Regions from separate parts of the Kineococcus lubricus genome, predicted to be linked through region 1. Evidence: predicted binding sites of a transcription regulator. Region 1 holds the regulator's gene; the other holds the start of a gene.
The links. The regulator HrcA, encoded in region 1, represses chaperone genes, less so after heat shock. The targets are predictions, from matches to a motif close to GNTNGCACTCGGNNNNNCCGAGTGCNANC.
Positions count from the first base shown of each region.

Region 2: the regulator HrcA is predicted to act here: its motif matches at 3,057-3,085, upstream of ACRYRX_RS19490 (Hsp20/alpha crystallin family protein).

Region 1 covers NZ_JBJLSK010000016.1:55,468-60,995, reverse strand. Annotated here, with positions in the region: gene ACRYRX_RS13730 (PAS domain-containing protein) at 1-238, shown strand, start outside; gene ACRYRX_RS13725 (methyl-accepting chemotaxis protein) at 241-1,197, shown strand; gene dnaJ (molecular chaperone DnaJ) at 1,210-2,328, opposite strand; gene hrcA (heat-inducible transcriptional repressor HrcA) at 2,369-3,415, opposite strand; gene ACRYRX_RS13710 (DUF3097 domain-containing protein) at 3,553-4,419, shown strand; gene ACRYRX_RS13705 (DUF4870 domain-containing protein) at 4,441-4,845, shown strand; gene ACRYRX_RS13700 (LLM class F420-dependent oxidoreductase) at 4,849-5,528, opposite strand, start outside.
Region 2 covers NZ_JBJLSK010000035.1:2,803-8,330, reverse strand. Annotated here, with positions in the region: gene ACRYRX_RS19515 (ABC transporter substrate-binding protein) at 1-368, opposite strand, end outside; gene ACRYRX_RS19510 (DUF4253 domain-containing protein) at 459-1,244, shown strand; gene ACRYRX_RS19505 (CidA/LrgA family protein) at 1,235-1,621, shown strand; gene ACRYRX_RS19500 (LrgB family protein) at 1,618-2,313, shown strand; gene ACRYRX_RS19495 (NADPH-dependent F420 reductase) at 2,325-2,996, opposite strand; gene ACRYRX_RS19490 (Hsp20/alpha crystallin family protein) at 3,163-3,582, shown strand; gene ACRYRX_RS19485 (hypothetical protein) at 3,592-3,819, shown strand; gene ACRYRX_RS19480 (Lrp/AsnC family transcriptional regulator) at 3,869-4,318, opposite strand; gene ald (alanine dehydrogenase) at 4,479-5,528, shown strand, end outside.

The DNA of each region.
Region 1 (5,528 bases):
CCCCAGCCTGGACCGCTCCGGGCGGGTCGTGGGGTACCACTCGAACCGCCGCCGGCCCCACCCTGAGGGTGTGCGCGCCGCGAGCGCGCTCTACGACCGGCTGCTGGCCGAGGAGCGCCGCCACAGCGGCGGCAAGGCGGCCGTGGAGGCCTCCAGCGCGCTGCTGGCGCAGCTGCTCGCCGAGCGCGGCGTCTCCTACGAGGAGTTCGTCTGGTCCATCGTCCCCGAGGAGGTCTGATCGTGAAGCTGTTCAACGGTCGCGGCGGGCCGTCGCCCGCGGGCGAGGTGGCCCTGTACCGCGAGCTGGTCCGCCAGGTCGCCGACGTGTGCGACCAGGCCGCCGCCGGTGACCTCGAGGCCCGCGTGGCGGGGGTCCCGGGGTCGGAGGCGGTGCCGGAGCTGGCCCGCCTGGCGGACTCGGTCAACCGGTCCCTGGACGTCTCCGACGCCTTCGTGCGCGAGGCCGGGGAGGTCCTGACCGCCGCCGCCGACGGGCGGTTCCACCGCCGGCTGCTGCTGGGGGGCCTGGGCGGGGCTTTCCGCCACTCCGCCTCCGCCATCAACTCCGGGCGCACCACGATGCAGGCCGGGAGCGCCGCCGTCGAGGGGGCCCGCACGACCCGCCTGGCGCTGGCCGACGACTTCGAGGCGGGGGTGCTCGGGGTGTCCGAGCAGCTCGCCACCGCCTCCACCGAGCTCAGCGCGTCCGCGCAGGGACTGGCGACCGCGGCCGGCGCGGCCAGCGAGGAGGCCGACCAGGCGGCGCTGACCATGCAGGCGCTCACCGAGGCCTCGCGCGAGATCCAGCAGGTCGTCTCGGTCATCAACGCGATCGCGGACCAGACGCGGCTGCTGGCGCTGAACGCGACGATCGAGGCGGCCCGGGCCGGGGAGGCCGGCAAGGGCTTCGCCGTGGTCGCCGCCGAGGTCAAGGAGCTGGCCGACCAGTCCGGGCGCGCCACCGAGCAGGTCAGCCAGCGCGTCGACAGCATCCGCCAGAACGCCCAGGACGCCGTGCGCGCCATCACCGGGATCGGCAGCACGATCGTGGAGATGAACGGCCTCGTCGACGGCGTGCGCACCGCCGTCGACGGCTCCTCCGGCTGGGGCGGGGCGCAGGACACCACCGGGCTGTCGCAGCTGGCCGAGGAGCTGCGCAGCCAGATCAGCGGCTTCCTGGCGGGCATGCGCGGCTGAGCCGCGCGCCGCTCAGCGCCCGGAGAACCGGTCCCGCAGCTTCGAGAACACCCCCTGGTGGGTCTCGGACAGCTTCCCGGAGGGGCGCACCTCGCCGCGCAGCTCGGCGAGCCGGCGCAGCAGCTCCTCCTGCTCCTCGTCGAGGTCGCGGGGGGTGACGACCTCCAGGGTGATCAGGAGGTCGCCGCGGCCCTGGGCGCGCAGGTGCTCGGCGCCCTTCTGCTTGAGGGTGACGACCTCACCGGCCTGCGCCCCGGGTCGGACGTCGACCTCCTCGGCGCCGTCGAGGGTCTCCAGCGGGATCGTCGCGCCGAGCGCGGCCGCGGTCATCGGCACCTGCAGGGTGCACAGCAGGTCGTCACCGGAGCGGGAGAACACCGGGTGCGGGCGTTCGTGGATCTCGACGTAGAGGTCACCGGGCGGGCCGCCGGCGGTGCCGACCTCGCCCTGGGAGGCCAGCTGGATGCGGGTGCCGGTGTCGACGCCGGCGGGGATGCGGATGGTCATCGGGCGACGGGCGCGGACGCGGCCCTCCCCGGAGCACTCCAGGCACGGCGAGGGCAGGACGGTGCCGAAGCCGCGGCAGGTGGGGCAGGCCTGCGTCGTCATGACCTGGCCGAGCAGCGAGCGCACGACCCGCTGCACCGAGCCCTGCCCGTGGCAGATGTCGCAGGTCTGCGGGCTCGTGCCGGGCTGGCAGCAGGACCCCTTGCAGGTGGGGCACAGGATCGCGGTGTCGACCTGGATGGACCGCTCGCCGCCGAAGGCCGCCTCGGCGAGGTCGACGTCGACGCGGATGAGCGCGTCCTGGCCGCGCTGGGTGCGGCTGGCGGGCCCGGCGCCGCGGCCGCCGCCGCCCTGGCCGAAGAAGGCGTCCATGATGTCGGAGAACCCGAACCCGGCGCCGAAGCCGCCGCCGGGGCCACCGGCCCCCGCGCCGCCGCGGTCGTAGGCGGACCGCTTCTCGGGGTTGGACAGCGTCTCGTAGGCCTGGGAGACCTCCTTGAACTGCTCCCCCGCCTCGGGGTTCACGTCGGGGTGCAACTTGCGCGCGAGCTTGCGGTACGCGCGCTTGATGTCCTCCGTGGAGGCGTCCTTGGAGACGCCGAGGACGTCGTAGTAGTCGCTCACGAGGTCGGGTCTCTCCTGTCGGTTCTGAGCACTGCGAAGATCACTGCGCGAGGATCCGCGAGACGTAGCGTGACACCGCACGCACCGCGGCCATCGTCGTCGGGTAGTCCATCCTGGTCGGGCCGAGGACGCCGAGCCGGGCCAGGACCGTCTCGGTGCCGTAGCCGCTGGTGACCACGGAGGTGCCGTCCAGTCCCAGGTGCAGGTTCTCCGCACCGATCCGGACGGTGAGGCCGCCGCGCCCGCCGGAGCCGGCGTCCTCCTCCTCGGCGAGCTCCTGCACCAGGCGCAGCAGCACGACGTGCTCCTCGAGGGCCTCGAGGACGTTGCCGAGGGACGTGGACAGGTCGGCGCCCTTGACGAGGTTCGCGGTGCCGGCGATGACCACGCGCTCCTCCAGGGAGGCGCTGAGGCAGTCCCCCAGCGCGGCGGCGACCTCGGCGGCGACCGCCATGTCCTCCGGCGGGGTCTGCTGGACGAGGTCGGTCAGCCCCTCGCGGGCCTCGCGCAGCCGCTTGCCCCCGACGGAGGCGTTGATCCGGGTGCGCAGGGTCGCCAGCGCGACGGCCAGGTCGTCGGCGTCGGTGGCCGAGCGGATGTCCAGGACGCGCTGCTCGACGCGGCCGGAGTCGGTGATGAGGACCAGCAGCGCGCTGCGGCCGCCGACGCCGACGAGCTCGACGTGCCGGACGCCGGCGCGGCTGAGCGAGGGGTACTGCACGACGGCGGCCTGCCGGGTGATCTGGGCGAGCAGCCGGACGGTGCGGTCGACGACGTCGTCGAGGTCGTCGGCGCCGTGCAGGAACGTCTCGATGGCCCGCTTCTCGGCCGCCGACATGGGTTTGACGTTGGCGAGGCGGTCCACGAACAGGCGGTACCCCTTGTCGGTGGGGATCCGCCCGGCGCTGGTGTGCGGCTGGGTGATGTACCCCTCCTCCTCCAGCACGGCCATGTCGTTGCGGATGGTCGCGGGCGAGACGCCGAGGGCGTGGCGCTCCACGAGGGTCTTGGACCCGACGGGCTCGTGGCTGGAGACGTAGTCCTCGACGATGGCCCGCAACACCGCGAGCCTGCGGTCGTCGCTCATCCGTCCCTCCCTGCTCCGGCACCCGGTGCTCTGCTCCCGCGCGTCTGGCACTCAACGCGCGCGAGTGCCAAGTCTAGGCGCTCGCGCCCCGGTCGCGCCTCCCCCGCCGGCCCGCGGGGCGTGGTTAGCGTTCCCCCGTGACCCGCTACGACGACCGGTACGGCGCCGACGTGCTCTCCGCCGACCCGCACGCCCGCAACCGCCCCAGGCCCACCCACCGCGACGAGCCCGCCGTGCGCGGCCTGGTCGTCGAGGACGTCGACACCGGCTGGGTCGGCGCGGTCGTGCGGGTGGAGAAGAGCGGCGGGGTGCACGTCGTCGTCCTGGAGGACGCGAAGGGCCGCACCCGCACCTTCCCGCTGGGACCGGGGTTCTGGGTGGACGGGCAGCCGGTGCGGCTCGTGGCGCCCCGGGCCGCGGGCCCGGCCCGGCCGACCCGCACGGCCAGCGGGTCGGTGGCCGTCGCCGGCGCCCCCGCCCGGACCGCGCGGGCCTCGCGCCTGCTCGTGGAGGGCCGGCACGACGCCGAGCTCGTCGAGAAGGTCTGGGGCGACGACCTGCGCGTCGAGGGCGTCGTGGTGGAGATGCTCGACGGGGTCGACGACCTCGACGCGGCCATCCGCTCCTTCGGCCCGGGGCCGGGGCGGCGGATCGGCGTCCTCGTGGACCACCTGGTGCCGGGGTCGAAGGAGTCGCGGATCGTCGCCGGCGTCGGGAAGAGCCCGCACGTGCTCGTGGTGGGGCACCCGTTCGTCGACGTGTGGCAGTCGGTGCGGCCGCAGCGGCTGGGCTGGACGGCGTGGCCGGCGATCCCGCGCGGGCAGGACTGGAAGAAGGGGGTCCTGGCCGAGCTGGGCTGGCCGCGCGCCACCCAGGCCGACGTCGCGCAGGGCTGGAAGCGGATCCTGGGGACGGTGCGCACGTACGCCGACCTGGAGCCGGCGCTGCTGGGCCGGGTGGAGGAACTCGTCGACTTCGTGACCGCCGACCTGGCGGACCGCTGAGGGAACGGTCACGATCGAGGGGTGAGCCAACCCCCGTACCCGCCGCAGCAGCCCTACGCCCCGGTCCCGATGTCGCCGTCGGACGAGCGGATGTGGGGGATGTTCGGGCACCTGTCCGCGATCGCCGCGAGCTTCGTGACGCTGCCGTTCCTGGGCCCGCTGATCCTGTTCCTGGTGTTCAAGGACCGCAGCGGGTTCGTGCGCGGGCACACCTCCGAGGCGCTGAACATGACGATCTCGCTGATCGTCTACGAGGCGGTGCTGTTCGTCCTCTGCTCGGTCCTGGCGCTGTTCACCTTCGGCCTGTCGTACGGCCTCATGGTGGTGCCCGGCGTCGTCGCGCTGATCTTCACGATCCTCGCGGCGGTCGCGGCCAACCAGGGGCGCGCCTACCGCTACCCGCTGATCTTCCGGGTGGTGCGCTGAGGTTCACGCCACCGCGCGCAGGTCCCCGGCGGGGTCGGCCCCCAGCGGGACCAGCGCGACGGTCGTGACCCCGGCCCGCTCGTGGTCGGCGAGCCGCCGGCGCACCGCGTCGACGGACCCCACCAGGCTCGTCGCCTCCACCAGGCCCGCCGGGACCCGCTGCACGGCCTCGTCCTTGCGCCCGGCGAGGTAGAGGTCCTGCACGGCGTCGACGGCGTCGCCGAAACCGAGGCGGCGGCCGAGGTCGGCGTAGAAGTTCTGCTCCCGCGAGCCCATGCCGCCGACGTACAGGGCGATGAGCTCGCGCACCGGGCGTTCGGCCCGCGCGCGCTCGTCGCCCGTCGCGCCGGTCAGCACGAACGGCACCGAGGCCGTCACCGCGAAACCCCCCACCGGCCGGGTGCGGCGCGCGAACCCCGCGCGCAGCCGGTCGAACGACTCCGCGGAGTTCTCCGGGACCAGGAACGAGGGCAGCCAGCCGTCGGCGATCTCCCCCGCCAGCTCGACGTTGCGGGGGCCGACGGCCGCCAGGTGGATCGGCAGGTCGGGCCGGGGGGCGGGCTGCATGAGCTTGAGGGGCACACCCGGGCCGCCCGGCAGCGGCAGTTCCAGGTGGGCCCCGGTGAACCGCGACTCCTCGCGGGCCAGCAGCCTGCGGACCACCTCGACGTACTCGCGCGTGC
Region 2 (5,528 bases), on a different contig from region 1:
ACGACGAGGTCGGGCTGCAGCGCGGCGAGGGCCTCGATGTTCAGCTCGCCGCCGCGGCCGACGACGTCGATGCCGTCGAGGTCGACGTTCCCCAGGGCCAGCGGGGAGGCGTCCTCCTCCAGCCCGTAGCCGAAGACGCCGACCGGGCGGACGCCGTGGTCCCACAGCGCGGCGGCGCTGTAGGCGTCGGTGACGACGCGCTCGGGCCGGGCGTCGAGGGTGAGGGTCCGGCCGAAACCGCCGGTGGCGGACCAGCCCGCGGGGCTGGGCGGGGAGCCGGGCGTGGAGCCGGTGGTGCTGCCGGGCGAGGAGCAGGCGGCGAGCGCCGCGGTGGTGGCCGTCAGGGTCAGGAGGTCGCGTCTGCGCACGGGGTCGCTCCAGGATCGAGGGGTGAGTGTTGCCTACCCTAACCAGGGCGGGCGTTGGCTGGTCGCGCGGGGGACTGGCACGGTGGCCGGGTGCTCCGACGCCCCCGCTCAGCGCTCGCCGACCTCGTCGCGGCCGTCCCCGACCTGCCGCCGGGCCGGCTCGTCGCGCCCGCCGGGATGCGCCGCACCGGCCCGGTGGTCTGGGTCGGCGACGCCCCCGCCGCCCCCGGCGACTGGGCCCGGCTGGCCGCCCGGCACCCCGAGACCGGGCTGTGGCCGCTCCTGCTCGACGGCCTCGCCCCCGGCGACCCCGAACGCCCCTGGCTCGTGGGGGAGTTCTCCGGGCCCACCGAGGTCGTCCCCCTCGACGTCGAGGCGTTCCTCGCCGAGCAGTGCGCGGGCGCGTTCGAGGACCCCGAGGAGCACCCCGATGGACCGGAACCGCCCTGGCCCGGCCTCTCGCCCGCCCTGCCCGAGGTCACCGACCCCCTGACCGCCGCGGAGCGCTTCGCCACCGACCTGCTCGACCACGACCCCCACCGCCGCCTCGGGCTGGTCGCCGCCGACCGCGGCGCCGACGTCCTGGCCGCGATCGGCTGGTGGGGAGCGGTCAACAGCGACGTCGCGCCCGCCACCCTGTCCGCGGTCCTGCGCAGCTGGGAGGACCGGTTCGGCGCCCGCGTCGTGGCGCTGGGGTTCGACACGCTCCGGCTCAGCGTGGCCGCACCGCCGACCACCCCCGAACAGGCCCTGCCCGTCGCCGCCGAGCACCTCGGGTTCTGCTGCGACGAGGTGTCCCGGGAGGGACCCGCCGACGTCGCCGGGCACGCGGCCGGGCTCGTCGGGGAGCGGGCGTGGAGGTTCTGGTGGGACTGAGGACCCCCGGTCCGGCCCGCGCCCCCTCGGTCCTGGCCGCCCTCGCGCTGCTGCTCGGGCTCCAGCTGCTCGGGACCGTCCTCGTCGACCTCACCGGTCTGCCCGTCCCGGCCCCCGTCGTGGGCCTGGCGGTGCTGCTGGCCGTCGGGGCCCGGTTCCCCGGCGTCGCGCGGCGGGCCGAACCGGCCGCCGACCCCCTGCTGAAGCACCTGCAACTGCTGTTCGTCCCGCCCGGGGTCGGGGCGCTGACCCAGCTCTCCACGCTCGTCGAGCAGGCCGGCCCGCTGACGCTGGCCGTCGTCGGCTCCTTCGCCGCCGGGCTCGTCGTCGCCGGCGTCGTGCTCCAGCGGCTGCTGCGCCGCCGGGCCGCGGCGTGAACGCGCTGGTCCACGCGCCCGGTTTCGGCCTGGCGCTCACCCTCGCCGCGTACCTGGGGGCCGGGGAGCTGCACCGGCGGCTGGGGCGCCCCGCGCTGCTGGCCCCCGTGCTCGTCGCGATGGTCGTCGTCTCGGTGGCCCTGGAACTGCTGGGGATCACCTACGCCGAGTACCTGGCGTCGGTGTCCGTCCTGACGCTGCTGCTGGGCCCGGCCACCGTCGCCCTGGCCCTGCCGCTGCTGCGGTCCGGGCGCGCGCTGCTGGCCGACCGCCTCGCCGTGCTGGTCACCCTCGTCGTCACCGGGGTGGTGAGCGTGGGCGTGACCGTCGGGTCGCTGGTGCTCCTGGGGGCCCCCGACGACCTCGTCCGCACGACGCTGCCGCGGTCGGTCACGACACCGGTCGCGCTGACGGTGGGGGAGACGATCGGGGCGAACACGACGCTGGCCGTCGTCCTGACCCTCGTCTCCGGGGTGCTCGGGGCCACCGTCGGGCCGTGGCTGCTCGACCGCGTCCACGTCCACGACCCGCGGGCCCGGGGCTTCGCGATCGGCGTGGTGTCGCACGGCATCGGGACGTCCCGGGCGCTCGCGGAGTCGGACGCGGCCGGTGGCTGGTCGAGCGCGGCGATGGTGCTCAACGCGCTGGCGATGACGGTGGCGCTGCCCGTCGTCGCCCGCGCGTTCGGCTGAGCCGCCGCCCGTCAGGCGGTGAACTCGGTGGGGCGCTCGCGGGGCGCGGCGGCCAGGGCCGCGACGATCCCGTCGACCCCGGCCTCGGCGCCGTAGACGGGGGTCCCGGGCTGCTGCCGCCAGGACTCGGCCAGGGAGCCGGCGTCGACGCCGTCGAACCCCATCTGGTCGAGCAGGGCGATGACCGTCGCCTTCGCCTCGGCGTCGTCCCCGGCCACGGGCAGCGCGCGGCGCTCCATGTCGCCCGGCTGACGCGCCGCGGTGATGAGGTGCTCGGCCTGGATGCCGTTGAACGCCTTCACCCACCGCAGCCGCCCGCGCGGGTCGAGGTGCCGGGCCGTCCACACCGTCTCGGGGGTCCCGTCCTCGATGCCGTCGATCCGGCCGTCGCGCTCGCGGGGGTAGTAGTTTCCGGTGTCGACGACGACGGCCCCGTCGGGCAGCGCGTCGAGCACGTCCGCGGGCAGGTCCGGGACCCGCTTCTGCGGAACCGTGACGACGACGAGCTCGGCGCCCCGCGCGGCCTCCCCCGCGGGGACGGGCGTCGCGCCGGTCTCCTCGGCGAGGTCGGTGAGCGTCTCCGGTCCGCGGGAGTTCGCGACCCGGACGCGGTGGCCGAGGGCGGTGAGCGAGCGCGTGAGGTTCCCGCCGATGTTCCCGGCGCCGATGATCCCGATGTCCATGCGGGCACGCTAGGTCCGCTCCGGCGCTCGCGCCTCCCGGGTGGAGAATCTTCCCGGAGGGGTTGCACTCGGCCCGGCCGAGTGCTAACTAAGAGGTGTGGCACCGGCCCCCGCCGGTGACCCGATCGGCAGCGCATCTCCTTCTCTCACACTGGAGGTGGTGGCAATGTTGATGCGCACTGATCCCTTCCGGGAACTCGACCGGCTCACGCAGCAGGTCCTCGGGACGACGTCTCGGCCGGCCGTCATGGCGATGGACGCCTGGCGCAACGGTGACGAGTTCGTCGTGGAGTTCGACCTCCCCGGCGTCGACCCGTCCAGCATCGAGCTGGACGTCGAGCGCAACGTCCTGACGGTCCGGGCCCAGCGCCCCGTCCACGAGGACACCGGGGAGATGATCGCGGCCGAACGCCCGCGCGGGGTGTTCAGCCGGCAGCTCATCCTCGGCGACAACCTCGACCTCGACAAGGTGACGGCGAACTACTCGGCCGGGGTGCTGAACCTGCGGATCCCGGTCGCCGAGAGGGCCAAACCGCGCCGCATCGCCGTCGAGACGGGCGACCGGCAGCAGGCGATCACGTCGTAGGGGGAGGCCGTGGACCGCTTGCTCGCGCGGCGTTCACGGCCCGGTGACGGCGGACCCGCCGACCCGCTGGCGGGGTGGTCGCAGGAGCAGGTGGACGAGGCGTTCCGCGCCCTCGTCGCCACCCTGACCCGCCTCCCCCCGCCGGCCCCGGCGGTCCCGGCCCGGCCCGCCGCGCGGGTCGGGGACCAGGACGCGAACCGCCGGCCACCGTGCCGTCAGCGCTCGCCCCCGCGGTGAGGGTGGGCCGGTCGCACCCGTGAGGTACCGGGTGCGACCGGCCCACCGCTCAGGAGCGCCCCGCGGCGCGGGTGTGCTCGAAGATCAGGCTGGTCTCGGTGAGGCCGACGTCGGGGTCCCGGGACAGGTGCTCGGCGACGAAGTCGCGCAGGGCCTCGGTGCTCTCCACCGCGACGTGCAGGAGGTAGTCGTCGGCGCCGGCGACGAAGTAGACGTCGAGGACCTCCGGCTGGCGCCGCATCCGCGCCACGAAGGGGCCCATGCTGCCGCGGGCGTGCGCGGCGAGCTTGACCGCGATCATCGCCTGCAGGTCCAGGCCGAGGGCGGCGGGGTCGACGTCGGCGTGGAACCCGCGGATCACCCCCGACTCCCGCAGCGCCCGCACCCGCAGCAGGCAGGTGGAGGCGGCGATGCCGACCTGCTGGGCGAGGGCGGCGTTGGTGATCCGGGCGTCCTCGGCCAGGACGTGCAGGATCGCCCGGTCGACCGGGTCGACCACGCGTTGAAGCTTCTTCGGCCGGCCTGGCCCGTCGGCGGCCACTCTCGAACGATCTTCCACGAGAGGAGGCTCCCACGAATCTCCTGCGGGTTCCTTGCTGCTGCGCCGAACCCTGTTCACCCTGGGTGAGAACCCGCCCCACCGCTGGAGGAGTGAGCAGATGCGCATCGGCGTCCCCACCGAGGTCAAGAACCGCGAGTACCGCGTCGCCCTGACGCCCGCGGGCGTGCACGAGCTCGTCGGCCACGGCCACGAGGTCCTCGTCCAGTCCGGCGCCGGGCTCGGCAGCTCCCTGCCCGACGCCGAGTACGAGGCGGCCGGCGCGAAGGTCCTCACCGACGTCGACGAGGTCTGGGGCGCCGCCGACCTGCTCCTGAAGGTCAAGGAGCCGATCGCCGAGGAGCACCACCGGCTGCGCCGCGACCAGGTCCTGTTCACCTACCTGCACCTGGCCGCCTCCCGCGAGTGCACCGACGCCCTCCTGGCCTCCGGCACCACGTCCATCGCCTACGAGACCGTGCAGCTGCCCGACCGCTCGCTGCCGCTGCTGGCGCCCATGAGCGAGGTCGCCGGCCGGCTCGCCCCCCAGGTCGGCGCCTACTCCCTCATGCGCGCGGCGGGTGGGCGCGGCGTCCTCATGGGCGGCGTCCCCGGGGTGCGCGGCGCCGACGTCGTCGTCATCGGCGCCGGGGTCTCCGGCCAGAACGCCGCGCAGATCGCGCTCGGCATGGGCGCCGAGGTCACCGTCCTGGACCTGTCCCTGCCCAAGCTGCGCGAGGTCGACGTCCGCTTCGGCGGCGCCGTCCGCACCATCGTGTCGAACTCCTACGAGCTCGCCCGCGCCGTCCGCTCGGCGGACCTCGTCATCGGCGCCGTCCTCGTCCCCGGCGCCAAGGCGCCGAAGCTGGTCAGCAACGAGCTCGTCGCCCAGATGCGCCCCGGTTCGGTCCTCGTCGACATCGCCATCGACCAGGGCGGCTGCTTCGCCGACTCCCGCCCCACCACCCACGACGACCCGACGTTCACCGTGCACGGCTCGGTGTTCTACTGCGTCGCCAACATGCCCGGCGCCGTCCCGCACACCTCCACGTACGCGCTGACGAACGCGACGCTGCCGTACGTCGTGAAGCTCGCCGACTCCGGCTGGAGGGCCGCGCTGGCCGCCGACCCCGCCCTCGCCGCGGGCCTGTCGACGCACGCCGGGTCGCTC